2 linked regions of the Flocculibacter collagenilyticus genome follow. The main gene of each other region encodes a partner of the protein of the gene in region 2 in a complex. Links are inferred from orthologs where the notes say so. Each region holds a gene or a part of one and is shown on either strand. Other genes may lie near its edges.

Evidence for each region.
Region 1: the proteins of dinB (region 2) and dnaN are in contact, whole or in part, in a solved structure (PDB 1OK7), measured with the Escherichia coli proteins. The link is inferred for Flocculibacter collagenilyticus from one-to-one orthologs.

What each region holds. Positions count from the first base shown.
Region 1 is NZ_CP059888.1:448-16,034, reverse strand. Bases 12,336-15,307 are described here. They hold dnaN (DNA polymerase III subunit beta), read right to left. Parts: upstream 14,388-15,307; coding sequence 13,284-14,387; downstream 12,336-13,283. Other genes in these bases: dnaA (chromosomal replication initiator protein DnaA), read right to left, coding at 14,424-15,307; recF (DNA replication/repair protein RecF), read right to left, coding at 12,336-13,265. In the rest of the region: glyS (glycine--tRNA ligase subunit beta), read right to left, coding at 1-910; glyQ (glycine--tRNA ligase subunit alpha), read right to left, coding at 927-1,844; HUU81_RS00045 (sigma-54-dependent transcriptional regulator), read left to right, coding at 2,093-3,454; HUU81_RS00040 (sensor histidine kinase), read left to right, coding at 3,435-4,730; HUU81_RS00035 (ABC transporter permease), read left to right, coding at 5,154-7,583; HUU81_RS00030 (HlyD family secretion protein), read left to right, coding at 7,611-8,870; HUU81_RS00025 (ABC transporter ATP-binding protein), read left to right, coding at 8,903-9,625; gyrB (DNA topoisomerase (ATP-hydrolyzing) subunit B), read right to left, coding at 9,732-12,152; more of recF, read right to left, coding at 12,165-12,335; more of dnaA, read right to left, coding at 15,308-15,587. UniProt on the Escherichia coli protein: Confers DNA tethering and processivity to DNA polymerases and other proteins. Acts as a clamp, forming a ring around DNA (a reaction catalyzed by the clamp-loading complex) which diffuses in an ATP-independent manner freely and bidirectionally along dsDNA.
Region 2 is NZ_CP059888.1:674,658-690,121, reverse strand. What follows is about bases 5,623-8,471. They hold dinB (DNA polymerase IV), read right to left. Parts: upstream 7,652-8,471; coding sequence 6,593-7,651; downstream 5,623-6,592. Other genes in these bases: rlmF (23S rRNA (adenine(1618)-N(6))-methyltransferase RlmF), read left to right, coding at 7,836-8,471; HUU81_RS02995 (alpha-2-macroglobulin family protein), read right to left, coding at 5,623-6,375. In the rest of the region: pbpC (penicillin-binding protein 1C), read right to left, coding at 1-1,307; more of HUU81_RS02995, read right to left, coding at 1,339-5,622; more of rlmF, read left to right, coding at 8,472-8,828; HUU81_RS02980 (substrate-binding periplasmic protein), read left to right, coding at 8,964-9,863; mazG (nucleoside triphosphate pyrophosphohydrolase), read right to left, coding at 9,860-10,780; HUU81_RS02970 (GFA family protein), read left to right, coding at 10,995-11,432; HUU81_RS02965 (cation:proton antiporter family protein), read right to left, coding at 11,523-13,106; HUU81_RS02960 (choice-of-anchor H family protein), read left to right, coding at 13,308-14,576; GTP cyclohydrolase I FolE, read right to left, coding at 14,675-15,358. UniProt on the Escherichia coli protein: Poorly processive, error-prone DNA polymerase involved in translesion repair and untargeted mutagenesis. Copies undamaged DNA at stalled replication forks, which arise in vivo from mismatched or misaligned primer ends.

The sequences.
Region 1 (15,587 bases), 680 kb from region 2 along the record:
ATACAAAAATAAACTTCGGCATCAAGTTGCCATCGTTATCAAATACTGGGAAGTACTTTTGGTCGTCCTTCATGGTGTAGATTAATGCTTCAGCCGGTACATTTAGAAACTTAGCTTCAAAATCACCTGACAGTGTTACTGGCCACTCTACTAACGATGTAACTTCATCAAGTAAATCTTGCTCAACCTGTGCAACACCACCTAATTTAGCGGCAACGGCTTCAACTTGCTGCGTAATGACTGCTTGACGTTCTGCAAAATCAGCCATGACATATGCATCTTTCAACGCAGTTAAATAGTTATCGGCATGAGTCAATGTCACGTCTTGCGACGAATGGAAACGATGTCCGCGTAATGTTTGTGCCGACTGCTTACCCAATATTTCACCGCTAATGACGCGGTCACCAAATAGCATAGTAATGGTATGAACTGGACGAATAAATTGCGTGGTAAATGCGCCCCATTTCATTGCTTTAGGGATTGGTAGCTTGGCTAATGCCGAGATAATAATATCTGGGATCAACGCATCTACGTCTTTACCTTTAACTTCGGCTTTATGCAGTAGCCACGCACCTTTATCCGTTTCTAAGCGCTGCGCTTGTTCAACAGTAATGCCGTTTGAACGTGCCCAACCAGCTGCGGCTTTTGTAGGATTACCGTCTTGGTCAAATGCCGCTGTGATCGCAGGACCACGCTTTTCAACTACTTTATCAGCTTGCGCTTCGCTCAGCGCGGTAACATTAAGCGCTAAACGTCGAGGTGCGGCATACCATTGAATGCTTTCAAAAGTTAGCTCAGCCTTGTTTAAGCCTTCTTCAACGTTATTACGAAATGCTTCAGCCAGTTTCTTAAGTGACTTTGGTGGTAGCTCTTCAGTGCCAATTTCTACTAAAAAGTTTTCTGTTTTGATGGTCATCTAATTATCCTTACTGGCCTTGCTCTGCGTTGCTTTTACACAATGGGAAGCCTAATGCTTCACGCGCTTCATAATACGCTTGCGCACACGCTTTAGAGAGTGCTCTTACACGTAAAATATAGCGTTGGCGCTCAGTTACCGAGATCGCATGCCTTGCGTCAAGTAAGTTAAATGCGTGTGATGCTTTCATTACTTGCTCGTAAGCTGGTAAAGGTAAGCCGCTCTCAATTAACTTTTGACTTTCTTTTTCACACTGATCAAATTGAGCAAATAGCGCAGGCACATCAGCATGTTCAAAATTGTAAGTAGACTGCTCTACTTCATTTTGGTGGAATACATCACCGTAGGTCACACGGCCTAATGGCCCATCAGTCCATACCAAATCATAAATGCTGTCAACGCCTTGAATATACATGGCTAAACGCTCTAGCCCGTATGTGATCTCACCCGTTACTGGTGAGCACTCTAAGCCACCGACTTGTTGGAAGTAAGTAAATTGCGTAACTTCCATGCCGTTTAACCAAATCTCCCAACCTAGACCCCAAGCACCTAGCGTTGGTGATTCCCAGTTATCTTCAACAAAACGGATATCATGTACTAATGGATCTAAACCTAACTCTTTTAATGAGCCTAAATACAATTCTTGAATGTTTTCCGGTGACGGCTTCATTACCACTTGGAATTGATAATAGTGCTGTAAACGGTTTGGATTTTCACCATAGCGGCCATCGGTTGGGCGGCGACACGGTTGAACATAAGCACTGCTCATTGGCTCTGGGCCAATCGACTTTAGGAATGTCATCGGATGGAATGTGCCAGCACCTACTTCCATATCTAATGGCTGAATAATGACACAGCCTTGTCTAGCCCAGTAATCTTGTAGCGCAAGGATTAGACCTTGAAAGGTTTTAATATCGTATTTTTCCATGATAAGGGGACTTTTTACGTTGATTTAGAATTCTAAAAATTGGCAGCAAGTATACCTTGCGCCAAGGCTAAATTGTAGCGCCTCGCTTACTTATTGTGCATCAAATATCAGATTGGCCAATACAAGTAGGCTCTAAATGACAGCAATCAAGAAAAATGCCTATGCATGATGGACTTAAAATTGCAGACAGGTGTATGATGAATTTCATTGTAGCCGTATTCGCTGTTATAACATGACTAAAGATTGCTTTGAATAAACCACGCATCCTGATCGTTGATGATCGTCACGACATATTCTTAAGCGCAAGTTTTGTGCTGGAGGACAATGATTATTGCCCACTTCAGGCGAGCAGCCCCGATGAAGCTCGCGCGCTGCTCAAACAAGAAAGCGTCGATTTAATTTTACTGGATATGAATTTCTCCCTTGATACCACCTCTGGTGAAGAAGGACTCGCATTTTTATCTTGGCTAGCGACATCAGAGTTTCAGATCCCAGTAGTAGCAATGACCGCGTGGGCAAATGTAGAACTTGCCGTAAAAGCCATGCAATTAGGTGCGGGAGATTTCATTGAGAAGCCTTGGAAAAATCAGCGTTTACAACAAATCATTAAACAGCAATTAGCGCTCGCCAATTTACAAGTTCAAAACCAAAAGCTGCAACAACGCCTAGAACCGACTAACAAACTTGAATACAAGTGGCGCTCTCCCAGTATGTTACAACTGTTTGCTGAAATTGAAAGCGTTGCTAATACCAACGTAAATATTCTGCTTACTGGCGACAACGGCACAGGTAAAAGTTTTATTGCTGAAAGAGTACATGAGCTGTCAAAACAAAGTACAGAGCCGTTTATATCAGTGAATATGGGAGCCATTTCTGAGAACTTGTTTGAAAGTGAGATGTTCGGACATAAGAAAGGCGCATTTACGGATGCCAAGAGTAATAGAATTGGTCGATTCGAATTAGCCAAGCATGGCACACTGTTCCTTGACGAAATTGCGAATATCCCACTTTCGCAACAAGCAAAGTTATTGCGGGTGTTAGAGTCAGGTCAATACGAAGCCTTAGGCTCCAGTCAAACTCAACAAATGCACGCTCGTATTATTAGCGCCACCAACGGCGATCTTAAAAAACTCATCGTTAACGAAGCGTTTCGTGAAGATTTGTATTATCGTCTGAACACCCTTGAATTTCGTGTACCGTCTTTACAAGAAAGACAAGCAGATATTGTTCCACTCGCTGAATATTTTATTGATATTTATACGCAAAAATACCAAAAACCCGCGCTTTCACTAAACACGCAAGCTAAACAAAATTTAACTGGTTACCATTGGCCGGGTAATATTCGAGAGTTAAGCCACTTGATGGAGCGAGCAGTTTTACTGGCTAAAGGCAGTGAAATAACAGAGCAATACTTGCCACTTTCAAGTTCACCTGCCAGCAACAGCCAAGATTCTATTAGCATGATGACATTAGAACAGGCAGAAAAAGCACTTATTAAAAAAGCACTGAACAATACTGATAATAATATGACTCACGCTGCAAAATTACTTGGGCTTACTAAATCCTCCTTATATCGCCGTTTAGAAAAGTATGACGACATTCAAAGGTAAAAACCTTGAACGCTTTATTACCTTATGGCTTAGCCTATTCGCCATGCTATTTTTATTGCTGAATTATGTTCTACTGTCGCAATTAGCGTTGTTAACGTGGCAAATCGTGCTGATTACCTCAAGTTTAACCATTGCTTGCATCTATGCGATTAAGGTGTTTCGTGCCAACGTCATGTGCAGTTTCCGTCGCGCATTGCTACACCTTGAGGCCGTACGTCAAGAAGACTACAAGCAGTATGCAAAAGCGGAATTTCCCACTGGCATTGTTGGCAAGTTTCATCATCAACTTCGGAACTTGAGTGAAGACCTTGCGGAGAAAAAGAAGCGCTACGATCAGCACGCGTTCTTGGTATATCAGCTTATTGACCAACTAGATACCCCAGTATTGGTTTTCAACCAGAAAGATCAGCTCACCTACGCTAACGGTGCGTTTAGCCACCTTTACGAAGGCCAACATTGGCAAATGTTTCGTCACGTCTCCTCAAATATGCTTGGGCTAGTTAAAGATGAAGGAGGCTGGCAATTACAATCGCAAGAGCAACAAAAGAAACAGCAGTGGCAAATTAGCCAAAGCAGCTTTATTGATGCGGGAATAGCGCATCAATTATTAGTGTTTACTAATATTGAGTCGGCCGTTAGAACTAGTCAGGTAAAAGCTTGGCAACAAATGATCAGCGTGATGGGTCATGAAATCCGCAACTCCCTTACTCCCGTTTCTAGTATTGCAGAAAGTTTAGCGGAACGTGCGACTAATCACAGAGACAAAGATGCACTAGGCCTTATCTCTGAGCGCTGTTTGCACCTGCAGGACTTTATTAATCGCTACGCATCATTAACGAAAGGCATCCATTTACACTACCAGCACATAATCACAGAGCAACTGGCTGGCCGGTTAAAAGGACTGTTTAACCAACAAAACCTAACCATCTTATTAAAGGCCAAACTCATTTGGGCAGATCAATCCCTTTTAGAGCAGGTACTTATCAACCTGATCAAAAATGCTTACGAAGCAGGTGCCAAAACGGTGAGCCTAGAATTTAGTGAAGATAAACACAAAAGCTGTATGAAAGTGGTTGATGATGGCCATGGTTTTGCCAATCCAGAAAATGCCTTTGTTCCCTTATTTTCTACCAAGCAAGATGGCCAAGGAATTGGACTGAGCTTTTGTCGCAATATTATTGAACAACATCAAGGTCATATCCGCTTAGAAAATAATCATGGCAATGGGGTGACTGTCCAGATCACACTACCATTGAAAATCATCAAGATTCAATAGCAAGGATGTTAGAACGTGGTGACTGAATAACGTGTCCGATATCGGACGGTAACAGTCCGATATCGGTAAATCGAATCGAAAGCGCGCTATTATTTTTAAGTAAACACAACTAATACACCCTGCATAGCAATGAACCAATGCAACATCTCTAACTATCCAATCACCCTGAATCCCTTTATTTATAAGCCATGTTGTACGTTAATCGCACAAACAAAGAAACATTAGCGGTTAAGCATTCAACGCTGGCACGTTATTAGCAATTCACTCCTGAGATACACCCACAGCAATTGAAGTTACTGCTAGGTGAAAGGCAATTGAGCCTCACGAACTTAGATAAACTGAACGATTAGAGTGAAAGCGCGCCAATACTGTAAATGAAGCGGGTTTACATTACGCACTGCAAACAGAAACAGGAATAATAAGATGAACCATATCATGTATCAACTCAAGCAGGCTTGGGCTGGGTTAAGTGAAAAAAAGGGATTCATGGTGGCAGTCGTTACCACTTTAGGTATCACTTTAGGCGCTTTATTGTGTATTCTAACCTTGGCTTACATACTGATTGCTAAACCTTTACCTTACCCCGATCAGCAAGATTTATATCAGGTTAACTTTACCTTGTTTAATGATAAGGACGAGGAAGTTGCCAGCTCTCATACCTACCCTGGCGTAGTGCATCTGTTTGACAAGCAAACCCTATTTAGCCAATCAGCACTGGTAAAATATGAAGAAAACGTGCTGATTTCTCATCCTTTACAGCCCATGGTAAACACCACCTTTATCACGCCCGATTGGTTTGTGCTCGTAGACGGTAAAATGGCAATGGGACGCACATTTGAGCAATCCGAAAGCAAAGACAGCTTCAACCCAGTGGCAATATTGAGTTATGAAGCCTGGCAAACACAATATCATGGTGATCCCAACATATTAACGCAGTCGGTCACCTTTAACGATACCAGTTACCGCATTGTTGGTGTAATGGATAAATCGTTCATCGAGCCGCAAATTTATCAGCAAGGTATTAATTCTGATGTATTTTTACCTTGGGACTATAACTCCACTGCTGAAAGATTACGTTCAGCTTGGGGCATGATTGATGGCGCATTATTCTTTGTTGGCAAATTAAACAGCGAGATGAGCCAAACTCAAGTAGAACAGTCACTGACCACTTTGATAAATAGCACATGGCAGGAAAATGTTCAGTCTATGGCATTTTTCAATGGGTGGTCTTCAAAGATGGGCTTATTATCATTTCAAGAAGCGATATTAGGCGATAGCCAAGGCACCGTGCTATTGCTGTTAGTTGGTGTAATAGGCTTGGTCTTAGTGGCTTGCGCCAATATCACTAACCTATTTATGTCTCGTACTGCAGAGCAGCAACACCAATTAGCCATCCATGCAGCAATAGGAGCTAGTAAAAAGCACCTATTCCAAACTTTGTTTGCCCAGTCTGGTTTACTGGTTTTTATCTCATCTGTCGTGGCGCTGATAATCGCTAATGCAGGCTTCTGGGTATTACAACAATATCTAGCTGAGCGCTTACCTCGGGTTGATGAGTTAGCAATCAACGCTTTCACGTTAAGCGCAGCTTTACTTATTGCTCTTTGTTTAGGTTTATTCTTTGCTCGCCTAAGTGCCAGCATGATTAACTACCGCGCCTTGAATACGATTTTACAGTCTAGCGGAAAAGGGACTGGTGTGCAGGTTTCAAGAAAAGTACGTCGTTTCCTTATCACATCTCAGGTTGCCATTGTAACCGTGCTAATTTTCGTCAATATGGGGTTGTTGAAAGACTCATTGAAAGCCATTAACCAACCACTGGGGTTTAATACTGAAAACATCACATCGCTTGAACTGTCGCTTAATGCCGCTGATGAGGTTACCAATGAAGAGAAAAAGACCATGGTATTGGCACTCAAAGAAAAGTTATTGGAACTGCCTCAAGTTGAAGCTGTCTCTCTAGGTGCTACACCCTTTGATGATGCCGCAGTGGCTGGCCAGAATATTGACTCTACTGATGAGCGTTTCGTGGTTAAAACTAAATCGGTTGACGGTAAGTACTTTGATTTAATCAATCAACCGCTTATTGAAGGTGATTTATTTAGCGAAGCCGATCTTAAAGACGGCAATAACCTGCTGATCATCAATGACGTTTATGCCAAAGAAATAGCACCACAAGGGAGCGCAATCGGCAGCAAAATCAGATTTACCAGAAACCTTACCTTAACCGTTAGCGGTATAGTAAAAGGCGTATACATGCCCACCGAAAGTGACGTTCCTATGCGCGCATTTAGGCTAACCACTGAAGCCGATACGCGCTACATGATCAAACTTAAACCAAACCAAAGCTTATCGCGCGAACAAGTAATTAGCCTAACGCAACAAGTAAACAATCAGCTAGTGATTAAACAAATGAATACCCTGAATGAACTGCGCGATCAACGATTATTTACCCAATACACCACCGCCATTACTAGCGCTGTATTAGCCATGTTAAGTTTCTTTCTGGCTACTATTGGCTTATATGGCGTTATTAGTTATGCCACTCAAATGCGCAAGCTCGAATTAGGTACACGCCTTGCCATTGGTGCCAAGCGTGCAGACATCACCCATCTGATTATAAAAAATAATGCTGGTGCCGTAGCGATAGGTATCGTTGTGAGTATGTTTGTAATATTGGCTTTGTATCTTGGTTTTTCTGAGGATTTAGCCAGTTACGTGAACATTCAACTGGTTTCACTCTTTGGGGTAACACTGGTGTTGATTAGTGTGATGGCGTTAGTTGCCTGTTACTGGCCGCTACGTTCAATTATCAATGCCCGCCCTATCGACTCTTTAAAAGGTAGTCAGTAGTCATCGTGAAATCGTCAGGAGTACTTAATGGATATAGTTAAGAAAAAGCCACAACATAAGCTGTTCGCTAACTATAAGCTTCAACTTATCATTGTGGTTTCGACAGCACTAGTGCTGATGCTGATTTGGGCTATCAAAATGGCTGGCGCAGTTTCAGTATCGCGCGATGATATTTTAATAGAGCGTGTTGTAATGGGGGATCTTGAAGTCAAAACGGAAGGCTTTGGCGTACTCAGTTCAAATAAACAGTTACTGCTTACTACATTGACTCAAGCTACCGTGAAAGAGATTGTGCTCAAGCCTGGCGCAAACGTCACCGTTGATAGTGTTATTGTTCGCCTCGAAAACCCTGAGCTGATCCAAGAAATGGAAAATGCACAGCAAGAGTTAGCTCAAGCACAAGCGAATTTACGCCAATTAATGCTCAACAATAAGCGTGAAACACTTAATGAAACGGCCAGTCTAGAAGAAATCATAGCGCTGTTTGAAACGGCATCACTGAATCGTCAAGCTGAAGAAAAGTTAGTTGAAAAAGGCATTGTGTCGCAGCTCGCGTACCAAGAGTCTGTACTAGAAGAGCGCCAGCTAACAAAACGTATCAGCATCCTTCAGCAACGCATTGCGCAATTAAAACTTGTTCATGCAGAGTCGGTAAATATTCAACAAGAAGTTGTTAAGCAAAGGCAAGGTCAGCTGAATATTGCTCAGTCACGCTTACAAGCACTTGAAGTAAAAGCGGGGTTTAATGGCGTATTACAGAGGTTATCTGTAGAGCTTGGACAAAGTCTTGCCTCAGGTCAGGAAGTAGCTTTAATCGGCAGTGTTACTGATCTCATCGCGCTCGTTAGAGTACCGCAAAGCCAAATACATCACATTGAAGTAGGACAAAGCGCTATTATCAACACCCGGCAGGACAAAATTACTGGCACAGTCGCCCGTATCAACCCTATGGTAGAAGATAACACGGTAGAGGTAGAGATCACCCTGCCCGCCAATCTTCCAACCAGTGCCAGACCACAATTAACCGTAGACGCAACCATTATTGCTGACACATTAAAAGCAGTGTATTACATCAAGCGCCCAGCTAATGCTCAGCCTTTTAGTGAAATCGCTCTCTATCGCCTAAACAGTGAAATATCTAAAGCCGAACTACGTACCCTAAAACTAGGTCGCGAAGCGGGTCGTTATATCGAAATTTTGACAGGTGCAGACGCGGATGATGTGTTTATCATTTCTGATTTACCAAACCAAAAAAACACCGCATTAGAGCTAACCGTAAAATCTTAAATTCAAAAATTTAACTAGCAGGAACCAGCATCATGAGCGAGATTAAAATTCAAATGAGAAACATTTCCAAAGTTTTTGAAACTGAGGATATGGAAACACACGCATTAAAAAACGTTAACCTAACCATTTCAGCGGGCGACTACGTGTCTATATCTGGCCCTTCAGGTTGTGGTAAGTCTACACTTTTATCACTGCTAGGCCTGCTTGATATGCCCTCAGGCGGAGACTACATAATTGAAGGTACTAATGTTGCTAATCTGTCACTTGATGATGCTGCTGAAATCAGAAATAGCAAAATTGGCTTTATATTTCAGTCATTTAATCTAATTGATGAAATCACCGTTTTTGACAATATTGCCCTGCCTTTGCGTTATAGCAACAAAAAGCTCAGTAACGCTGATATCGAGCAGCGTGTTAATAGATGTCTAGAAATGGTGAGTATGACTCACCGAAGCCAGCACAAACCGAACCAATTATCTGGTGGTCAGCAACAGCGTATTGCCATCGCACGAGCATTAGTCGCAGAGCCTGCTATCTTATTGGTCGATGAAGCAACGGGTAATCTAGACTCGAATACGGGTGACCAAATAATGGATGTACTCGACGAGCTAAATCAAAAAGGCACCACCATCTGCATGGTAACGCACGAGTCCCGCTACGCAGACAGAGCCACAACTCAGCTTAAACTATTAGATGGCGAAATACTGACTTCGCCATCACCAGCAGAGTCGAAAATCGCAGTTCATGCCTGTTAGTTTTTCTTACACTGAAATAAAAGGAATAAAAAAAGCACTGTTTAAAGTGCTTTTTTTATCGATACAAGAAACTATTTAAAGCTATAAAACTTCAAATATTCAGTAACTAAACGTCTAGATTAGCCACTTTTAATGCGTTATCTTCAATGAATGCACGTCTTGGTTCTACTTGATCGCCCATTAACGTTGAGAATAACTGATCTGCACCCACTGCATCTTCAATCGTTACTTTAAGCATACGACGGCTTTCAGGATCCATGGTTGTTTCCCATAGCTGTTCTGGGTTCATCTCGCCCAGTCCTTTATAACGTTGTATATACAAGCCACGCTTAGATTCTGCCATCAGCCACTCTAGTGCTTCTTTAAAGCTGCTAACGGCTTTAGTACGTTCGCCACGTTTAATGTAACCGCCTTCTTCAATTAGGTTATGGATTTCTTTACCTAATGTGCCAATATTTTCATAATCAGCTGAAGATAGGAAGTCATGATTAAATACATAAACATGATCAATACCATGTTGGCGCATCGTCACTTTTGGCATAAATAAATTACGCTCTGTATCTTCGTGAATACCGGCAGTATAAAGAGCACCATCAACCTCAATATCAACTAATGACTGAACAAATTCATTCGACCACTGTTCAATGGCTGCTTTATCTTTACAGTCTTCTAGTGTCATTGTAGAGGTATAAATGAGTCGCTCTAGCATGTGGTATGGGATTTTACGCGACAAGCGCTCTATCGTGGCAAATGTACTATGATAAAGCTTAACCATTTTCTCTAGCTGTTCGCCTGCAATTCCTGGCGCTTGATCATTTACATGTAGCGATGCGTTATCTAATGCTAATGTAGTTAGATACTCTGTTAGCGCTGGATCGTCTTTAATATAGCGCTCTTGTTTGCCTTTCTTCACTTTATAAAGTGGCGGCTGAGCAATATAAACATAACCACGCTCAATGATTTCAGGCATTTGACGATAGAAAAACGTCAATAGTAACGTACGAATGTGTGAACCATCCACGTCGGCATCGGTCATGATTACAATTGAATGATAGCGAGTTTTATCAGGATCATATTCATCACGCCCAATACCACACCCTAATGCGGTAATTAATGTTGCAACTTCTTGAGAAGATAGCATTTTATCAAAACGTGCTTTTTCAACATTCAGAATTTTACCCTTTAGTGGCAAAATTGCTTGGTTTTTACGGTTTCGTCCCTGCTTAGCAGAGCCGCCCGCTGAGTCACCCTCCACTATGTAAATTTCAGAAAGTGCAGGATCTTTTTCCTGACAATCCGCTAATTTACCTGGCAAACCTGCTAGGTCTAGTGCACCTTTACGTCGTGTCATCTCACGTGCTTTACGCGCTGCTTCACGCGCTCTTGCGGCATCAATAATTTTACCAATAACGTTCTTTGTATCTTGCGGATTTTCTAGTAAGAATTCGTTCAAGTACTCAGACATTGCACTTTCAACCGCAGATTTCACTTCTGATGATACTAGCTTGTCTTTGGTTTGAGATGAGAACTTTGGATCAGGTACTTTTACTGAAACAACCGCAGTTAACCCTTCACGCGCATCATCACCTGTTGCACTGGTTTTCTGTTTTTTATTGTAACCTTCTTTTTCCATGAAGGTATTTAGTGTACGTGTTAATGCCGCTCTAAAACCTGCTAAGTGAGTACCACCATCACGCTGTGGAATGTTATTAGTGAAGCAGAATATGTTCTCTTGGAATGAGTCATTCCATTGCATTGACACTTCAACAGAAATACCATCTTCTTCACGCTCAGACGTGAACGAGAATACTTTAGGGTGAATTGGCGTTTTATTCTGGTTTAAGTACTCAACAAATGCTTGAATACCACCTTCGTATTTGAAGTGGTCATTACGATCATCACGCTCATCTTGAAGCCTAATGCTAACACCAGAGTTTAAGAATGATAATTCGCGTAAGCGTTTTGCCAAGATATCGTAATGGAATTTAATGTCTGTAAACGTTTCAGGGCTTGGCCAAAAACGTAATTCAGTACCTGTGCTTTCTGTGTCACCAATCGCTTTTAATGGCTCATCTGGCACACCATGACGGTAAATTTGTTCATGGATTTTGCCTTCGCGACGGATCGTTAACTGTAACTTAGTCGATAAAGCATTTACTACTGAAACACCAACACCGTGCAAGCCACCGGATACTTTATACGAATTGTCGTCAAATTTACCACCTGCATGCAGAACCGTCATAATAACTTCTGCTGCTGACACACCTTCTTCTTCATGAATAGAGGTAGGAATACCACGCCCATCATCACGTACTGATACTGACTCATCGTTGTGAATGGTGATCACGATATCAGAACAATGCCCTGCTAACGCTTCATCAATCGAGTTATCTACGACCTCAAATACCATGTGGTGAAGACCAGTGCCATCATCAGTATCACCGATATACATTCCAGGTCTTTTTCTTACTGCATCTAAGCCCTTCAAAACTTTAATGCTGGAAGAATCGTAATTATTTTCAGACATATTATTTTTCCATTAACCACGTATTTGCCCATGTTCCACGTGAAACATTGCATTATTTACGCTAAATTTTGTTTGAATATCCGCAACCTGAGTTTGATCAATACAAGTGACAAATACTTGTGAAGCACTGTACTTCATTAAGTCTGCCAGCAAATTTTTATTATCATCATCAACTTCAGACGGTAAGTCATCAAACAGTAAAATTGTATCTCGTGCGGTGCACGAATAAATATACTTACTTTGTACAACCTTTAAGATGTACAACAATAACTTTAACTGCCCTCGCGATAAAGTATCTTGGATAGCTAAACCGCGTGATTGAATTTTCAAGTCGGCCTTATGAGGACCAGACTGAGTAAAACCATACTTCAAATCACGCTCAAAATTAGCATTCAAAACATCTTTAAGCGACAGTTCTTTATTCCAACCTTGATAGAAACTAAAGTCTATTTCTTCTAAAAAGTTGGCTTTAGAAATAATTTGTTCAAAACATTGTGAAAGCTGTTCAAATAAAGAATCCATATACTGCTTACGAAGCTGAGTTAATTGTTCGCCAGTGTCGGCTAATGCATTATCCCAGTATTCGTATTGTTCTTTATTAATTACACGTTGCTTTAACAAAGCATTTCGGCTTTTTAATAGTTTTGTATAGGTAAGCCAAAGTTGATGAAAAGAGTGTTCCACGTGAAACAATCCAAAATCAATAAATTGCCGTCTTACTTTTGGTCCACCAAAAAATAAGTTAAAGCTGTCTGGTGTAACAATTTGTACTGCTACACAACTTGCTAATGACGATAAGCTTTTAACCGATTCGCCATCAACTTTAACCTCTAACCCACCTGCTACATCGCGCTTAATACCAATGCGATTTACTTCTTTATCTTCCTGATTTAATTTACCAAATAATACAAAGTGATCATGCTCATGCGAGATAATCTTATTAACTTGGGTAGCACGAAATGAGCGACCTCTTGCTAAATAATAAATCCCTTCAAGAATACTTGATTTACCACTTCCATTCTTACCAACAATAAAGTTAACGCCACGTACTGGCGTTATTACTTGCTGCTGTAAGTTTCTAAATTGATGAAAGTTTAGTTCGCTAAGCCACATTAACTATAAAATTCAACACTATAGACGCATTGGCATAACCACATACATGGCATCTTTATTTTGCTCTGCTTCTATCAGTGCGCTGCTATTACCATCAATTAATGTGATCACAACTTGTTCTTCTTTAATATTGCCCAGCACGTCTAAAATATAAGAAACATTAAAACCAATTTCTATGTCTGGCCCGGCATATTGAATACCAACCGATTCTTCCGCTTGTTCTTGCTCAGGGTTATTAGCCGTAATTTGTAATTCGCCATTTGTTACATTCAGTCTAACGCCACGGAATTTTTCATTAGACAAAATTGAAGCGCGATTAAATGCAGCGCGTAAATCGTCTTTATCTGCGGTAATGAACTTATCACCATTGCGTGGAATAACCCGACGATAATCAGGAAAACGCCCATCCACTAATTTACTGGTAAAGACATAGTGATTATCAACAAGGCGGATATGATTAGTGCCCATTTGAACCGTGACTAATGTGTCATCACTTTCAAGCAAACGCATAATTTCAAGCACGCCTTTTCGCGGAATAATCACTTGGCGTTGCTCTGCAACAGCGTTATTAAGCTGATAGGTGGCAAGGGCTAAGCGGTGACCATCAGTAGCCACTGTTCTTAATGTCTGCCCTTCAACCTCAAACGACATGCCATTCAAATAGTAACGTACATCCTGATTCGCCATTGAGAACTGAGTCGCATCGAGCAATTTACGCAGTTGTTGACGCTCAATTTGAAACTCTATATCGCCTTCCCAGCTTTCTAAATTCGGATACTCAGTGGCAGGTAAAGTAGACAAAGAAAAACGACTTTTACCACTTTGCAGAATCAGTGAGTCATTTTCTACACGAATATTTAGTTGGCAACCGTCTGGTAAACTGCGACAAATATCTAGTAACTTTTTTGCCGGAACGGTAATAGCGCCCTCTTGATTAATATCATCAATTTGAGAGGCTGCAACCATTTCAACTTCTAAATCTGTGCCCGTTAGCGATAGTGAACCCTCACTAACATTAATGAGTACATTAGATAAAATAGGTAGCGTATGTTTGCGCTCAATCGCTCCTGAGACTAGCATTAAAGGTTTTAATATTGCGTCTCTGTCTAATGTAATTTGCATATATAAATATCCACTGATTGAAATTGATATAAACGATTATGAAGAAAGTGTACGTATTAAGTTTTGGAAATCTTCCTTAATTTCATGATTTTCCTCTTTGAGCTCATTAATCTTACGGCAGGCATGCAGCACTGTTGTATGATCTCGCCCACCAAAAGCATCACCAATTTCTGGCAAGCTATGGTTAGTTAATTCTTTTGCTAATGCCATGGCTAATTGCCTTGGCCTTGCTACTGATCGGCTACGGCGTTTAGACAATAAGTCTGCAACTCGAATTTTATAATATTCCGCTACCGTTTTTTGAATATTTTCTATAGTAACAAGTTTGTCTTGTAATGCGATTAAATCTCGAAGCGCTTCTTTCACAAAATCAATGGTGATAGGTCGGCCAGTAAAATTTGCATTCGCTTTAACACGATTCATCGCACCTTCAAGTTCACGTACATTCGAGCGTAAACGTTTGGCAATAAAGAATGCAACTTCCTCAGGCACCTTCATTTCTTTTTCTTGCGCTTTTTTCATTAAGATCGCAACACGCGTTTCTAACTCTGGCGGCTCAATAACAATCGTTAATCCCCAACCAAACCGTGACTTTAAGCGCTCTTCCACCCCATCAATCTCTTTCGGATAACGGTCACTGGTAAGAATAATTTGTTGATTGCCTTCAAGTAAGGCATTGAATGTATGAAAGAATTCTTCTTGCGAACGTTCTTTTTTAGCAAAGAACTGAATATCATCAATAAGCAGCGCATCAACTGAGCGGTAATATTTTTTAAATTGTTCAATTGCATTGTTTTGCAATGCTTTTACCATATCTTGAACAAAGCGCTCTGAATGCATGTACACCACTTTTGCATCAGGCTTTCGTGCAATAATGCCATTTCCCACAGCATGTAATAAATGCGTTTTACCTAACCCCACACCGCCGTAGATAAACAGTGGGTTATACGCACCACCAGGATTATCAGCAACTTGCGTCGCAGCAGCACGTGCTAGTTGGTTTGATTTACCTTCAACAAAATTATCAAACGTATAGTTAGCTCGCACACTTGAACCGCCATCACGACTGATCATACTTTCAGGGGGAGCAATTTTATTACTTCGAGGCGCTGGCTGTTTGACTGACTGCGGTGTACTGCGTGTTTCTTGCGGCTGTGGCTTAGCTAAAGTTTGTTTACTGCCCACATCAAAGCGTAGCTT
Region 2 (15,464 bases):
GGGATGGTTAATGGCAGGCCTGCATTGGCTAATTGGGCGACAAAACGGTTAACACCGTACCGTGCTAGTAAGTCTACAGCTGGCATATTCAGTGAGCGTTGTAACGCTTCCGTGGCCGATACAGGTCCATTAAACGCGCCATTGAAGTTTGACGGCCGGTATGCCCCCCAACTTCTTGGTACATCAGCCAACAATGAATGCGAATGTATTAACCCTTCATCCATAGCTAACCCATATAGAAAAGGTTTCAATGTAGAGCCGGGCGAACGCACTGCTTGTATCATGTCGATATACCCAAAGCGACTTTCATCCGCAAAAGCAGCTGTGCCAACATAAGCCTTTACTGACGATGTGTGGTTGTCTACCACCAATACTGCTGCTGAACTGTACTTAGGCTGGTTGCTCATATATGCGGTCAGCACATCTTTAACGGCTTGTTGCAGGTCACTATTTAGGGTGCTTTTAACAACAGATTGACCGTCAGAAAAAGCCAGTAATCTACGGGAAAGTAATGGTGCTATTTCTTCTGGCCGAAAATTAAAACTGTAAACCTGTTCCAACTTAGCGTCATCTACCACCTCTTGTGACCACACACCAAACTTCGCCAATCGCTGCAATACTTTGTCTCTCGCCTGTTGCGCCGCTTGGTTATGCAAATCTGGGCGGTAACGGGTTGGAGCCTGCGGTAAAACAGCAAGTAATGCAGCTTCAGCATGAGTAAGTTGCTTTGCTGATTTATTTAAATAGCTGAAACTTGCCGCTTGAACGCCTTCAATCGTGCCGCCAAACGGAGCGGTGTTAAGGTAAAGCTGCAAAATCTGTGCTTTCTCTAAATGCCACTCTAATTGAATAGTGCGCATCATCTGTTTGAGCTTACCCCACATGCTTCGTTCGTGAGGGTGCAAAATGCGAGCAACTTGCATCGATAACGTTGAACCGCCTGAAACAATGCGACCGCTCAACACATTTTGTTTCATCGCTCGCAATAACGAAAATGGATTAATGCCCGGATGAGACCAAAACCAACGGTCTTCATAATTTATTAACGCTTCAATATAAAGTGGCGACACCTCTGGCAACGCAATCGGATAGCGCCAGATACCTTTCTCATCGGCAAAAGTACGCAAAGGCACGTCATGCTCGTCAACCACTACCCGAGCAAAAAGTTGATTATGCTTGGGCAAATTTAAGGGATAAGCATGATCAAGTAACTTAATGACCATTACTGCAATTACCAGCGTCGCGAATAACACAACAGTCCATTTCGACTTTTTAGTCATTCCCACTTTCTGTTGACGCTGAAACATTGCTAACACACTCCGCCGAAGTAATTCCATATTACTTTTGAATAACGTGTATATCAGGGCTTGCTTTACCTACTCCCCTTATTTCTGGGCGGTACATATCTTCAACTAACGCAGAAGGCACTTTGTATTTGCCGGGAGTTACGGCGCGCACCAAGTAAAATAAATGAGTGTTACGCCCTTTAAGCAACGTTAGCGCTGCCACATAGCGATCATCACGGTATTCCTGATGTTTAACTTGATTGCGTTGTTGCCAGTACTGGATGGTTTTACCGTCTACCTTTATTTCATCAAGTTTAATAGCGTGATCTAAATGTTGGTTTTCCAGTTCAAACCCTGCTGGCAGTAAATCTACAACCAAAGCATCTGGCGTTATTTGTTCTGCCCGCACCTGTAAGTTTACTAACAACAGCTCACCTACTTTTGCCTGCTGTACATTCACCTCTTCCCCTTTTAGGTTTAACCAATGGCGCTGTATCGACATACCATTAGCGACTGCCGCTGGCGGCTTAGTTCCATAACCATTAACACTGATACGAGCTAATACAGGCTGCTCGCTTTTCGCTGTTATCGTTATACCGTTGTTGATGCCGTTGTTGATGGTATTGTTGATGGCATTATCGATTGCCTCAGCATTTAGAGTTTTATGATAAGCAGCGGTTTGATTTAATTTTGTGCTAGCAGCTCCCATAATTATCTCAGCCGACCAAGGCTGGCTCTGTATTTCTGCGAGCGAAAGTCCTGCCAAAAATAATGCGTTACGCTCTTGGGTACTTAAATACTCTCGCACATTAAGCTGCTCTGCTAGCGTGAAACTTAGTGCTATAGCACCTTGCTCGTCCAAATCATGCTTAAGCAATAGATGTATCATCAACGCTAAATCTCGTATTTGGCTGCCATAATCGCCTAAAAACTTGTCGCGTTTTTTGGGCAGATTATTTAATGCATCTGCTAACAGTTTTTCCCCTAACTTTTTATCTCCCATGCGAAATAACGCGATGGCGAGCTGTAACTGCGATAACCCAGAGCGGGCATTAGCACTGTGGTTCTTTGCCAAACTTCGCAATGCTCCCAGCGGCGCTTGATTGACGGCAGCTAGCACATATGCAGCATAGGCTTTATACGCAAAATAGTAATGTTTACTATCTTCGCTCCAGCGTTCATCATAAAAGCTACGTGTTCGGGCTAAGTATCGTTGTAGGCGCTGTAATGTTTTAGCTAACATCTCATCGGGTACTGTAACGCCCATGTCTCTAGCATTAACCAAGAAATCTGCAATATAAGTCGTTAGCCAATGCTCCTCACTTGCAGTGTTACTCCATAGCCCGTACCCGCCATTACCTAACTGCAACATTGCTAATCTTTCGATGCCTTTGTTGATCATGCTTTGCCGCTTTTCTTCACTGATCAAATTAGTACTGAACTGCTTTTGCTTGTCGGGCGTTGCAAAAATGAGCGGATATACTCGGCTACTGGTTTGCTCTAAACATCCATATGGGTATTGTAATAAATGGGTAAGCTGGTTTTTCAGATCGATATTCGCATTCGGTGAAATAGCAACTGATGCCTGAATTGTGTTCGGTAACAACGCGCTAATGTTACTTTGTTCAAGTGTTACACTTTCATTTTGATTCAACACTTTTTGCAAACGGGTATGAACCGCAGGATAAGCAGGACGCAACCCTAAATGCCAACTTTTATCAATGTTTTCAGGTAAGTTATCTCCTGATACCAGCAACGAAAACGTTGCCAGCCCTTCGTGCCCTTCCGCCTTAACATTATAATGTAAGGTAGTCTTAGTCCCCGCTTCCAGCGTAATATCTTGCGAATGGTTAAGTGGTGCTATCGCGCCTGCACCATTAAGCTTAACGAATAAGTCTTGGCGCTGTTCACTTAAGTTTGTCACATCCAATGCGATTGCTGTTTCATCGCCCATAGCTAAAAAGCGTGGCATTGCAATTTGCGTCACCACTGGCGCGGCAATCGTGACCTCAGTGTCTCCATGACCAAACTCTTCATCAGTAAATGCCACCGCCATTAAACGTAGTCGTCCATTAAAGTCAGGAATGTTGAGCGGAATGATGGCTTCTCCATTCTGATTTAAGGGCACTAATCCGCTGAATAAAGAGACTATTTGTACATCAGAAAGTGGCGCCTTGCCTCCACGCGTTAAATCACTATCACCGCCAAATCGCAACCTTGCCTTATCCGCTTGGTTAATCTCAATGACGTTGTTGTATATATCTCGTACATCAACTTCATAGCGTCGCTGCCCAAAAAAAGCATTAAACGGATCTGGCGTGTTAAAGTCACTGATATTAAGTACGCCAACGTCAACCGCCGCCAGCGTAACAAAAGCAGCAGGTAGCGAAGTATCGCCTTGAGCCTTTGTGTTAGCCTCAGCATCACGGTCGGCACTATTCACCATCACCTTTACTGGTAAGGTTTTATTTGGTAACGCTTTGTCTGCCACATCAAACTGCACATTTAGTTTTCGTTGTTCGCGCTGTAAAGGTAAATGAATTAAGCCAAAACTGCGCTTCGGAGTAAGCGCTTTTACTTTATTTCCAGCTTGCAGTACCACTGCGCTAATATAAATATTATGCTGTTGCCAGTCAGCAGATATGGGAATTTCTACAACCGCACCTTCAGCTGGAATATGCAGCCTTTTCATCCAAAGCGGTGCATCGCCTTCAACCAATATAACGGCTTCACCAGCCTGCGGCGGTACAATGGTTACCTTAGCTGTATCACTTGCATTAAATGCTGCTTTATCAAGTGCCATTGTTACTTTATCTGGCCTAGCAGCCCCGCTACCCGCCTGACTATTTTGCCAATCTTCATACCAGTTCCAACCTGCATAAAATCGGGTGCTCGTTTTCAAGTTATGGTTTGTATCCCGCACTTCTAAGCGGTAGTTGCCCCAAGTCACAGGAAATTCAACGCGGCCTACTTCGTCATGGTTAATATCTAGCGATGCTGTTAACTCAACATATTCATTATCATTCCACTCGTAGTGCCAGCCTTGATGGTCAGAGTAAACCCAAAAATAACGGCGATCTTCACGAATTAATTTTATGTCTAAGTCATTTGCTGAATGTTTAACGCCATCTAACGACGCTTTAATAATTTCGAAACTAACTGTTGAATGTGCTGGCGGATTAACATCACCAAAGCTGGTACGAATACCAAGCATTTTCTCACTTGGCCAAACCAACCCTGAATACGTACGAGAAACAGGTCTACCGCCAGACTCGTATAAGCTACTAATAAATTTAACTCGCAGTGGAGAATGCAACTGTGGAGAATGCAACTGTGACCAATTACCTTGATATACAAGCTCGCCAATGCCTTCTTGATCGAGTTGAATATCCTTGAGCGCTAGCCGCTTATTAAATCTTGTTTGTTGAATATCGCCGAACTCAAATGTTGGCAAACTTTTTATCGGATTACGCCACTGTGAAATACTAACCTCTGTTGATAAGCGATTGCCTGCAGCGGGTGCACCAAATAAATACTCCCCCATTACAGGCACTTTCAGCGCTTTTTGATCTGTCATTACCGTTATTTCTTGGGGGTTTTTCGGGTTAAAGGTGAGTTTTAATCGTTCTGGTAAAAATTCTTCTACTTTAAATTGATAAGTAAATGTTTTTCCTGCCACACTCTTCACTTCAAGCTGCCAAGCCCCTACTGGTGCACTGGCAGGGATGTGCCACTGATATTGATAAAAGTTTTGCGTGTTACTGTTCCAGTTAAAGGTTTTAACCTTGGTTCCATCAGGACTTTTAATTGCCGCTTTTAATACACTAGACGTTGTTAATCGACCATCATCATTACGCAGCAATGCATTAAAGTGCACTAACTCTCCGGGGCGGTATAAATCTCTAGGTGCGTATATAAATAATTGTTGTGGTTTGTTGGGCCTTAAACCTATATTGAAATCAGATAAATCTAGCGCTGGCTTGTTAATTTCAATGACAGAAAAGTGCTGTTCATTTTGCGCAACGATAAGAGCAGCCGATGTTAAGTTACTGGTAAAAGAAACTTGCCCATTAGGGGACGTAAGACTTTGTTGCAGAATTTCGCCTTTATTATTGACCAAACTGATATTGACTTGAGCTAATGCCTTCCCAGTTTTCAAAGAGGAGGCATAAACATCCAACTGCGTTTCATAAAATCGCGCATGTAACCCTATATCGGTCACAGAAAACCACATCATCTGATGCTTATTGTACGCACCAGCTTCATTCATAATCGCAAGATAAATACCTGGCAGTTCAAGCTCGCTCACTCCCTCAATATCAATGCTTCTTTCTACACGGGTGTTATCTGGAATATTTAGATCGTATCGGCCGGTATATGCTAAATCCGCAAATTGTGTCACGCGCTCAATGCCCCAATAAGCCCGTCGACTCGACATTTCTTGCAAAAACGGTTCGCGGCTTTTTTCTTTTACACGATAAAAATTAATATCAACTTGCTTTACGTTAACCGACACGATCGGCAAACCATTACCTAGCCCTTGTGTAAGAAATGCACCAGTGGTATCAAAATTTACGCTGGGCGCTAATTGACTGGTTTTAATACGCGCATTTTTAGTCATCGCTAAACGTTGACCATTTGCAGCCACCAGCCCTTCATAAATCGTAATATCGTAAGCTGAATCAGGCTCTACAAAAGGAAACCAAACCGTTTTACCAGACTTAGAAACTATCCAAGCCCCATCGACAGCACCTTGATTTTTCGCACTAATATTAAAAAACGATTGGTGATCTTGTGAAGGGTCTAATGGCACCGATAACGTAATAGCAATTGAGTTTCGTCCTTCGCGACTACGCTCTGAAATATCTAGCACCGTCAGTTGGGTGTTACGGTAAGCCTGTTGTACCTGCTCTAAATTAAATTCGGGTTCTGTTGGCTGTGAGGGCGTCGCTGCGATACCGCTGTTGCCAGAGGATTGAGTATGCGTTTTGCTTGATGCATGAGGTTCGCTGGCATTGTTATTCTCAGCGCCACAACCTGTTAGCGCCAACATAGTAATAACCACTAAGACGATGAAGTTTTTGTGCATCCTGATCCCTTGACGAGTCTAATGGAAGGTTAATTAATACGCTCTATTTTACCTAAATTAAAAACAATGAATATTAAAAAGTATTTTATATCAATGACTTTATCTCAGCCTTAACCGCTCATCACTATTTCAATATCCAACGTGTGGGCTAAATATTAAGTATAAAAAATGACATCAATCAGGTTGAATAATGATGAATTATGGCAATGTTGACTTACTATAGATCAAAGTTTAATTGTTCGAATGTATTCGCATCATCGTCTAACCCAATATGAATACCTAACAATCTCACTGACTTTCCGTTTCCGCGAAAAAACGCTTCTTGTAATAACTCAATCAGGGTGTTTCGTTCTATTTGATTGTGCTTTTGTTCTTTAGTTGTTTGTTGAAAATCTGCGAATTTAACTTTTACACCAAGCTTATTCATACTGCGTGTAGCTAAATGTTTTTGTGCACGCCTTTCTAATTCTGGCAACAACCTTTCAATTAAAATGCGGGACAATTCGTCTAGGCTGCTAACGTTTTTTTCAAAGGTTCGTTCAACCCCCACAGACTTTCTAATTCTTGACACTTCCACTGCTCGGTTATCAATCCCATGACAGCGATCCCATAAAACCCGCCCATATTTACCAAAATGTTCAATTAGAAAGATTTCTTTCGAACGTCTTATATCGCCCCCCGTTTCTAAACCTAAACGTTTTAGTTTCTCCGTCGTCACTTTACCAACACCGGGAATTTTTTTTAGTGGCAGCGTTTCAATAAAATTCAGTACATCATTAGGTGCAATAGTAAATTGGTTATTCGGCTTGTTAATATCAGAAGCTATTTTGGCTAAGAACTTAATAGGTGCAATACCTGCTGATGCAGTCAACATGGTTGTTTTGTATATCTTGGCTCTAATTTCTTGAGCGATAAGCGTAGCAGAGCCTTGGTGCAAACTAGATTCAGAAAGATCTAAATACGCCTCATCAAGCGAAAGCGGCTCAATTTTGCCTGTATACTCTTCAAATATTTCTCGGATTTGCTCACTTGCTTCGCGGTAGGCTTCCATTCTACCGGGTACAACAACTAAGTTGGGGCACTTTTGCTTGGCAATTGCCGTGGGCATCGCCGAACTAACACCATACTGCCTTGCAATATAGTTGCAGGTTGACAATACTCCTCTGCGATCAGACTTCCCCCCAACGGCCACTGGCTTTCCAGCCAAGGAGGGATTATCTCGGATTTCTACGGATACAAAAAACGCATCCATATCTATATGTACAATTTTACGCATAACTGTATATTTATACAGGATTGAGTGTATTTCAAGTTTTTATTGTCTTTTAAGCACGATTTGATTTATTTTTCAGTATAAACTTATCCGCAGTTCAACGATGTTCTGAAGAAATTGAAAATGTTATGATCACTGCCATCTGCAAAACAAACTTCACTACTTTTCGCGCTAGGACATCACTTTTATGCACCCAAGAAACTTACATCAGACTCGCTACCCTATTTCTGAGCTTATAAAGGTTACCCCTGCACTAGCATCTTTCACTAAGTTAAACCCCAAAGGCGAGCAAACCATTGATTTTGCAGATCCTGCTGCTGTAAAGACCCTTAATCAAGCGCTGTTGCATTACTATTACGGAGTTAAGTTTTGGGATATTCCACAAGGCTACTTATGCCCACCGATCCCCGGCCGCGCAGATTACCTCCATCATATCGCTGACTTATTAGCACAAAGTAACGATGGCAACATTCCCAAAGGTAAACATATTATTGGGCTGGATATTGGCACGGGTGCCAATTTGGCGTATCCGCTCATTGGTAACAAGAGTTATGGTTGGCGCTTTATCGCAAGTGATATTGATCCTATTTCAGTACAGTGTGCACAACAACTATGTCAAGCTAATAAGCTCACAAAAGAGATCAGTGTTTTTCATCAGCCTCAAGCTGAGCATTACTTTCTGAATATTTTACAACACCCAAAGGCCAATCTATCTGCAAAACAGCAAAAGCAAATTCAACAGGTTCATTTTACAATGTGTAACCCACCCTTTCACACATCACTTGAAGCGGCACAACAAGGTACGCAACGCAAAATTACTAATTTAGCAGCCAATAAAGCCAAGCGAAAGCCGTCGGGTAAGCATACAGTGCTGTCGAAAAAAGACACTAAGGCGTTGAATTTTGGTGGACAACAAGCAGAGCTATGGTGTGAAGGTGGTGAAGCGAAATTTATTACAGACATGATAATTGAAAGCCAGCAATTTAGTACTCAAAGCCTATGGTTTACGAGTTTAGTGTCAAATAAAGACAACCTAAAAACATTAAAACAAACACTAAAGAAAATAAACGCGAAGCAAGTGAAAGTGGTTGATATGTCGCAAGGTAACAAACAAAGTCGATTCATTGCTTGGAGCTTTTTTACGCTTGAGCAACAGCGCACGCAATTAAGGGCAAGTTGATTTTTTAGCATTGTTTGCTAACCTTTCTTTTATAGTAGGTAGCAATACATGCAGTAATAATAACAATAAAGTTTATCCTCAATGTAAGCTGCTGTGATGCATGTTAGATTGTGCAAAAACATGTGCAAGGGAATAATGGTGTACCTTTTTAAAATCGCACTCAATCCACTTATCGCTCACGTCAAAGCTGGCACTATTTTAGCCTTAAGCTTGCTGATCGCTGCTTATTCAATCACATCTGTCCCTGCCTATGCCACCCAAAGCATCAGTAAAGAGTCGGCACTGAATGCCCCGTTTAAAGTAGCTCAAATTGTTTACATAGAGCGCCCTCCTTTTTATTACACTAAAACAAGCAGTGAATCAGACGGTATTATTATTCAACTGTTAAATCAGATTGCCGAACAACAAAACATCACGCTTGCCTATCAAACAGCGCCCGATTGGGCATCGGTAGTGCACCATTTAAAAGGTAAGGTAAATAGCTGTTTTGCAGGTAGTTATAAAGTGAAAGAAAGGAAAAAATGGTTTCAATTTACTGATGCTATTTATTTAGAAAAGCCTTACGTCATTGCCACGCATAAAAAACTCGCAAATTACTTTAAACGTCCTCCTACCGTAACCGAGCTACTATCAAGTGATTTTATTATGGGGCATCAGCAGGGATTTTCTTACGGCGACAAAATTGATCGCAGTTTGACGAGATATAAAACTCCTGTTGCGGGTCTTTCCTACTTAACCCACAGCTTTGGCGACAATATACAGCGGCATGTGTTTAAGCTTATTTCTCGTCAACGCATTGATTACTATTTAATTAACCCAGTAGAGTTAAGCTGGATTTTAAAGAAAAATCCGAAGTTAAAATATCAAATTTCAGTCCTCAAATTTGCTAATCCACCCGATCCTAACGCTCGGCATTTAATGTGCAGTAAAGATGTAGATAAACGTTTCATTTCGTTTATGAACGCTAGTATAAAACAGCTAAAGAAAAGCAGCGCTTACTCAACCGTGTTAGACAACTTTAACCATAGTTATTAAGAGTTATCGCGCTTTTGGTTTTGTTTTACTTGCTGCCAAACGTTATCCATTTCTTGAAGCGTGGCCGTTTGAAGTGATTGTCCTTTTTCGATAAAAACGTGTTCAACCTGATTAAAGCGCTGTTCAAATTTCCGGTTGGCCTGCCGCATTATTTGTTCAGGATCAGCATTCACATAACGAGAGACATTAACTAAAGAAAAAAATAAATCGCCTAATTCCTCTTCTATGCTTTGTTGCTGTGCTTCATTCACCACTTTGTGTTGTAATTCAGCCCTGAGTTCTTCGACTTCTTCCACCACTTTATCAAGTGCGCCATGAATATCTGGCCATTCAAACCCCACCGTAGCACAGCGCTTTTGAATTTTATTAGCACGAGAGAGCGCAGGTAAATTATGAGGAATATTATCTAGTAAACGAGCCTTGCCTTGTTGATGCCTAATGTCGCGCTCTTGAGACTTTTCACGCTCCCAATTTTCTTTCACCTGCGCTTCAGTAAAGCTAACATTCGTTTGAAATACATGAGGATGGCGACGTATTAGCTTCTCGTGTATCGCATCTACAACATCACTAAATTCAAACCGCCCCTCTTCGCTAGCAAGCTGGGCATAAAACACAACCTGAAAGAGTAAATCTCCTAACTCCCCTTTTAGCTCATCAAAATCGCCTTGCTCAATTGCATCAGCTACTTCGTACGCTTCTTCCAAGGTATAAGGCACAATTGTGGAATAGGTCTGCTTGAGATCCCAAGGGCAGCCAGTTTCAGGATCACGCAATTCGCGCATCACGGCTAATAATTGATCTATTTGAGAGTGACAAGTTGATGTCTTATTTGAGCAGTTATCATTACACTGTGTATCACAGTGTTCGTCACACTCTCCGTGCTCATGGTCATTTTCTATAACAGGTTTAATATTCACTCTCATTTCGCTCTCGATTTTTACTATTGATTAATCACGTACTTGCAGTGGTTCAGGTTACTAGTGACCACTTTTTTATTTCTATTTACCAATTACTTAACAAGGTTTTTATTTACGTACGCAGCTATAAAATTAAAAAGCACAATGCTAACCTGTAAGAAGTAGTAAGGCAGTAATAACTAAATAGATAAATTACTAACTAGGAGAAAACTACATGGAAACACCTACTCAATCTGCTGCTAATGTGTCTGGCTCTTGCTTATGCGGTGCCGTTAACATTACTGCAAATCACGTAGATAATAAAGTTGGCGTGTGCCATTGCAATATGTGCAGAAAGTGGGGCGGCGGACCATTCTTAGCCGTTGACTGTGGCGTTAATGTTACCTTTAATGATGATGCTCCGCTTACCATATATGCTTCATCAGAGTGGGCAGAGCGTGGATTTTGTAAAGCGTGTGGAACCCATTTATTTTACCGCTTAAAAGAAAGCCATAAATATATTATGCCTGTGGGTCTGTTTAACGATTTCAATGCGGAATTAGATCATCAAATATTTATTGACGAAAAGCCTGCATTTTATGACTTCGCCAACAAAACGACGATGATGACAGGTGAGGAGTGCTTTGCTGCCTTTTCCGAGCAACAGTCATAATCTGTATTTGCTCGACTGTTTTTCTCGGCTGTATTTGGATAGCTTAAGATGTAGCATAGCCTTGCTACATCTTCTTATTTGACGCAAACATTATCGCGAACTCGAGTGCTGCCAAGTTGCTTTCACATGCTCGGCAAAACCTGTACCTGCTTCTAAATAAAAGTTAAATGTAGAATCCACGCCCATTTTTTCTAGCTCTCTTTGTTGGTCAGAATAAAACGCTATCGCTGACACTCGCCCATTAAAGCCGGATGCTTTTAATTGTTCTAATGCATACACGTTCTGCGCATGTTTAGGCATACTGAGCAGTACCATTTCAACGTCTGAATGATTTATATTCTGCCAAAAATCTGGATCGGTCGCGTCTGCAAGTACCACAAACCGACCAGCATCAACATGTTTACTCACACAATCTGGGTTAATATCAACACCTGTTACGCGCTGAGGATACGACTCTATTAACGTTTCGTATGCACCTCGCCCTATCCGTCCCATACCAAAAATTAATACCTTTGAACGTGCTAGTGACACAGGCTTTTCTTCAGGTAAGCGCTCTTTCGATTCAAAACTGTCCCAAAAGGGCTCGTACTTCACATAAATTTCATTTGCATGAGCATTGAGGGGAGACGCAATAATAAAGGTAATTGCCACCGCTACCGCAATCACCGCAAGCCAGTCTGACGTAATCCATTGATTACTGGCTGCTAACGCACACACAATCAAGCCAAACTCACTGTAGTTCGAAAGGGAAAATGTAGAGAGTAATGATGTGCGGGCGCGCAATTTAAAACTTTTAAGAAAGTAAAAATACAACCAAGACTTAATTGGTAACAGCAACACCACAATACAAGCCGCAATTAATGCTTCCATACTTAATGATGCATTTAGCCCTATTGTTAAAAAGAATCCCACCAATAAAAAGTCTTTAAAATGCAATAAAGACTTTGCAAGCTCTGACGCTTTATTATGCGAGGCAAATAACATTCCCACTATTAATGCGCCTAAGTCACCTTTGATACCTGCAAACTCAAACGCGTGGTAGCCCACAATCAACGCCAGAAAGAACCCCAGCAAGGGCAACACTTCACCATGTTTAGAACGGTTTAAAACAAGAAATAACACTGGACGTAACACTGGCAATAAAATTAATAAACCAAGGGCGAATACATTAGGAGTTTTACCTGTACTAATCGCTAAAAACAGCACTGCAAATACGTCTTGCATAACCAATATGCCAATCGCAATTTTACCGTGCATACTGGCCATTTCACCGCGTTCTTCTAATACTTTTACAGCGAATACGGTACTAGAAAAACTAAGCGCAAAGCCTAAAATCAACGAGGTTTCAGGGCTTATTTCAGTAAAAAGCGGTAAGCCAACATAGCTCAGCCCTAATATGGCACCAGAAAACAATAAAGTACTAACGGTAATGTGTAAGCTTGCGGGCCCCCATACCTGCACTTTGGCTAAACTTTTTACTTTTAGCTTTAAGCCAATACTAAACAATAAAATAGTCACGCCTAGTGCAGACACTTGTTCAAGTAAGATAGTGCTTTCAAAGCCTGCTAATTTCAGTACAAAACCAGCAACCAAGAAGCCAATTAATGGTGGTAAATTTAGTTGTAAAACAACAAATCCACACACAAATGCGGTGGCAAAGAAAATTAATTCCATAACTTTATTATCAACTTAAGAAGAACCTTGTTTTTTAATAGTTTAGCTAACTACCTGCATTTATAATATAAAAACTTGTAGCTAAACCAAAACCATTAATAGCGCTAAATAATCTCTTCAACTTCAATTAGTTCAGTCTTTGTTCAGCTTCACTGTTGTTTAATTAAGTCATTAAGCGATGGTAAGAATAAGGACGATGAAATGAATAACATCACTCAACATAATAGCGCCACAAAAAGACATAAGCCTAAAATGGGCTTTTGGATAGCTGTATTTGCTGTTTTAATTTTAGCACTCTCATTAGCCACAAAAGCAGCAGAACAAGATGATGAGTCAGTCATATCGGATACTCCTTCACGCACTGAAGGGCTGCGCTCTGCAAAACATGAAGAATATACAGGCGTGTTTAAAACGAGTAAAAATGGCACATTAAATAAGCGTATCCAGCCAGTAAAAAAAGAACCAAAAACTGCGGTAAACACAGCGAAACAACCGTCATTACTTGCTGCTAAAAACGCCAGTCAATTAATGCAAAATAAATCGAGTGCATTGGCAAAAAAAGCGAAAATGAGTAATAAAGAGGTTATTGCACAAAGCCATGACAATGAAGAGTTTTGGATATATGAGTTAGGACTTACTACCTATAGTGACTTTGATTATGATGGGTTTCATAATCAGTTATCGGTTTCAATCGACGTTGATACGGTTTACCAAGATGCTGATGTGTATTTAGTGTATCAGTTGAGTAGCGACGATTTACATTATGACGAACTGTATACATCGTCAATTATTCATCTAAGCCATGAATCAACTAATGATAGCGTTACGGTAGACACACAGTTATCAACTGGTTGGCAGTCTGATTATTACTTGCTAAGAATATTGGTGGTAGATGCTTATAATGACGAAATTTTAGCGCACGCTGATTATGCTTCACACTCGTTTTTAGACTACATGCCGTTAGAAAGTTTAGATTTTGAAGCAGGTTTTTATACTCCTTATTTATTCAGCAGCGATCTTGATTTAACAGTAGATAACGACGCTGATGACTTTTACAGCCAGCTGAAAGTAAAGCTAGATATTGATACGCAAGCACACGAACAAGAAGTCGTGGTAGCGCTGTGGTTAAGTGACTCTGCTGGTCATGCGTTTTTACTACATGAATCATCACCCATGGTCATTGAACACGATACACGTTTTGATAAATACCGGTTAGAGAAAGTCATCCCAGATTATATTCCAACAGACTTATATTCTTTAACAGTTGAAATCATCAATGCGCATGTGCCATCAGAATTGTTATACAGCAGTACTATCGCTAACAACTTACATCTTGAAAATAGCCATAATGACTTAAGAGTAGTGAATGAGTATGTGGTAGAAGAAAAACAAGGTGGCGCACTCTTTGGCACAATGCTATTACTGCTCGGAGTGTTTGGTTACCGGTTTGCACATCGCTTGAAACGTTAAAAGAGAGCGTGAAGCGTTAAAAGAAAGTTTGTGAAGTCGTAGGAAGAGTAGTGATAAAACGAAAAAGGGACACATTTCGCTGTCCCTTTTTATTTCAATTAATTCGCTAAAAACTCAGCACGGGTTTTATCATTTTTCTTAAATAACCCGCCAAGTGCGGTGGTTTGAGTCGATGAGCTTGCATCCATTACACCACGTGCTTTCACGCAATAGTGTGTCGCGTCCATCGTAACGGCAACATTGTCGGTCTCTAATAAAGTTTGCAACGCTACCAATATTTGTTGCGTTAAACGTTCTTGAACTTGAGGGCGCTGCGCAAAAAATCGCACTAAACGATTTACTTTTGATAACCCAATAATTTTATTCTTAGGTATATATGCCACTTTTGCTAAGCCATCAATGGTCACAAAATGATGCTCGCAGGTACTGGTAAAGCTAATATCTTTCACTTTAACCATTTCATCTACATTCATTTTGTTATCAATTACGCTTATCTTTGGAAACGCGCTGTAATCAAGCCCAGAGAAAATTTCAGACACATACATTTTTGCAATTCGATGTGGCGTTTCAGCTAAGCTATCATCACTTAAGTCTAAACCTAATGTTGTAACCACGTCGGTTAGTGATGCTTTGATACGTGCATACTTTTCTTCAGACGTTAAACCATTTTCAATTAACGGGGTTTCTAACCCTTTTTCCAGTAACGCATCGCGTACTTTGCTTGCTTCTGAAGATAAATTCGTTGTTGCTGCCGCGACCTTTTCCGCCAAAGCGATAGTCATAATATTTTCCTAACTCTCATATTGCATGTTACTAGTATGGTTACTACTGTATCTCCCACACTAATAATTTACCGTTTAAAATAAGCGCCTTAATTATGGGGCAATT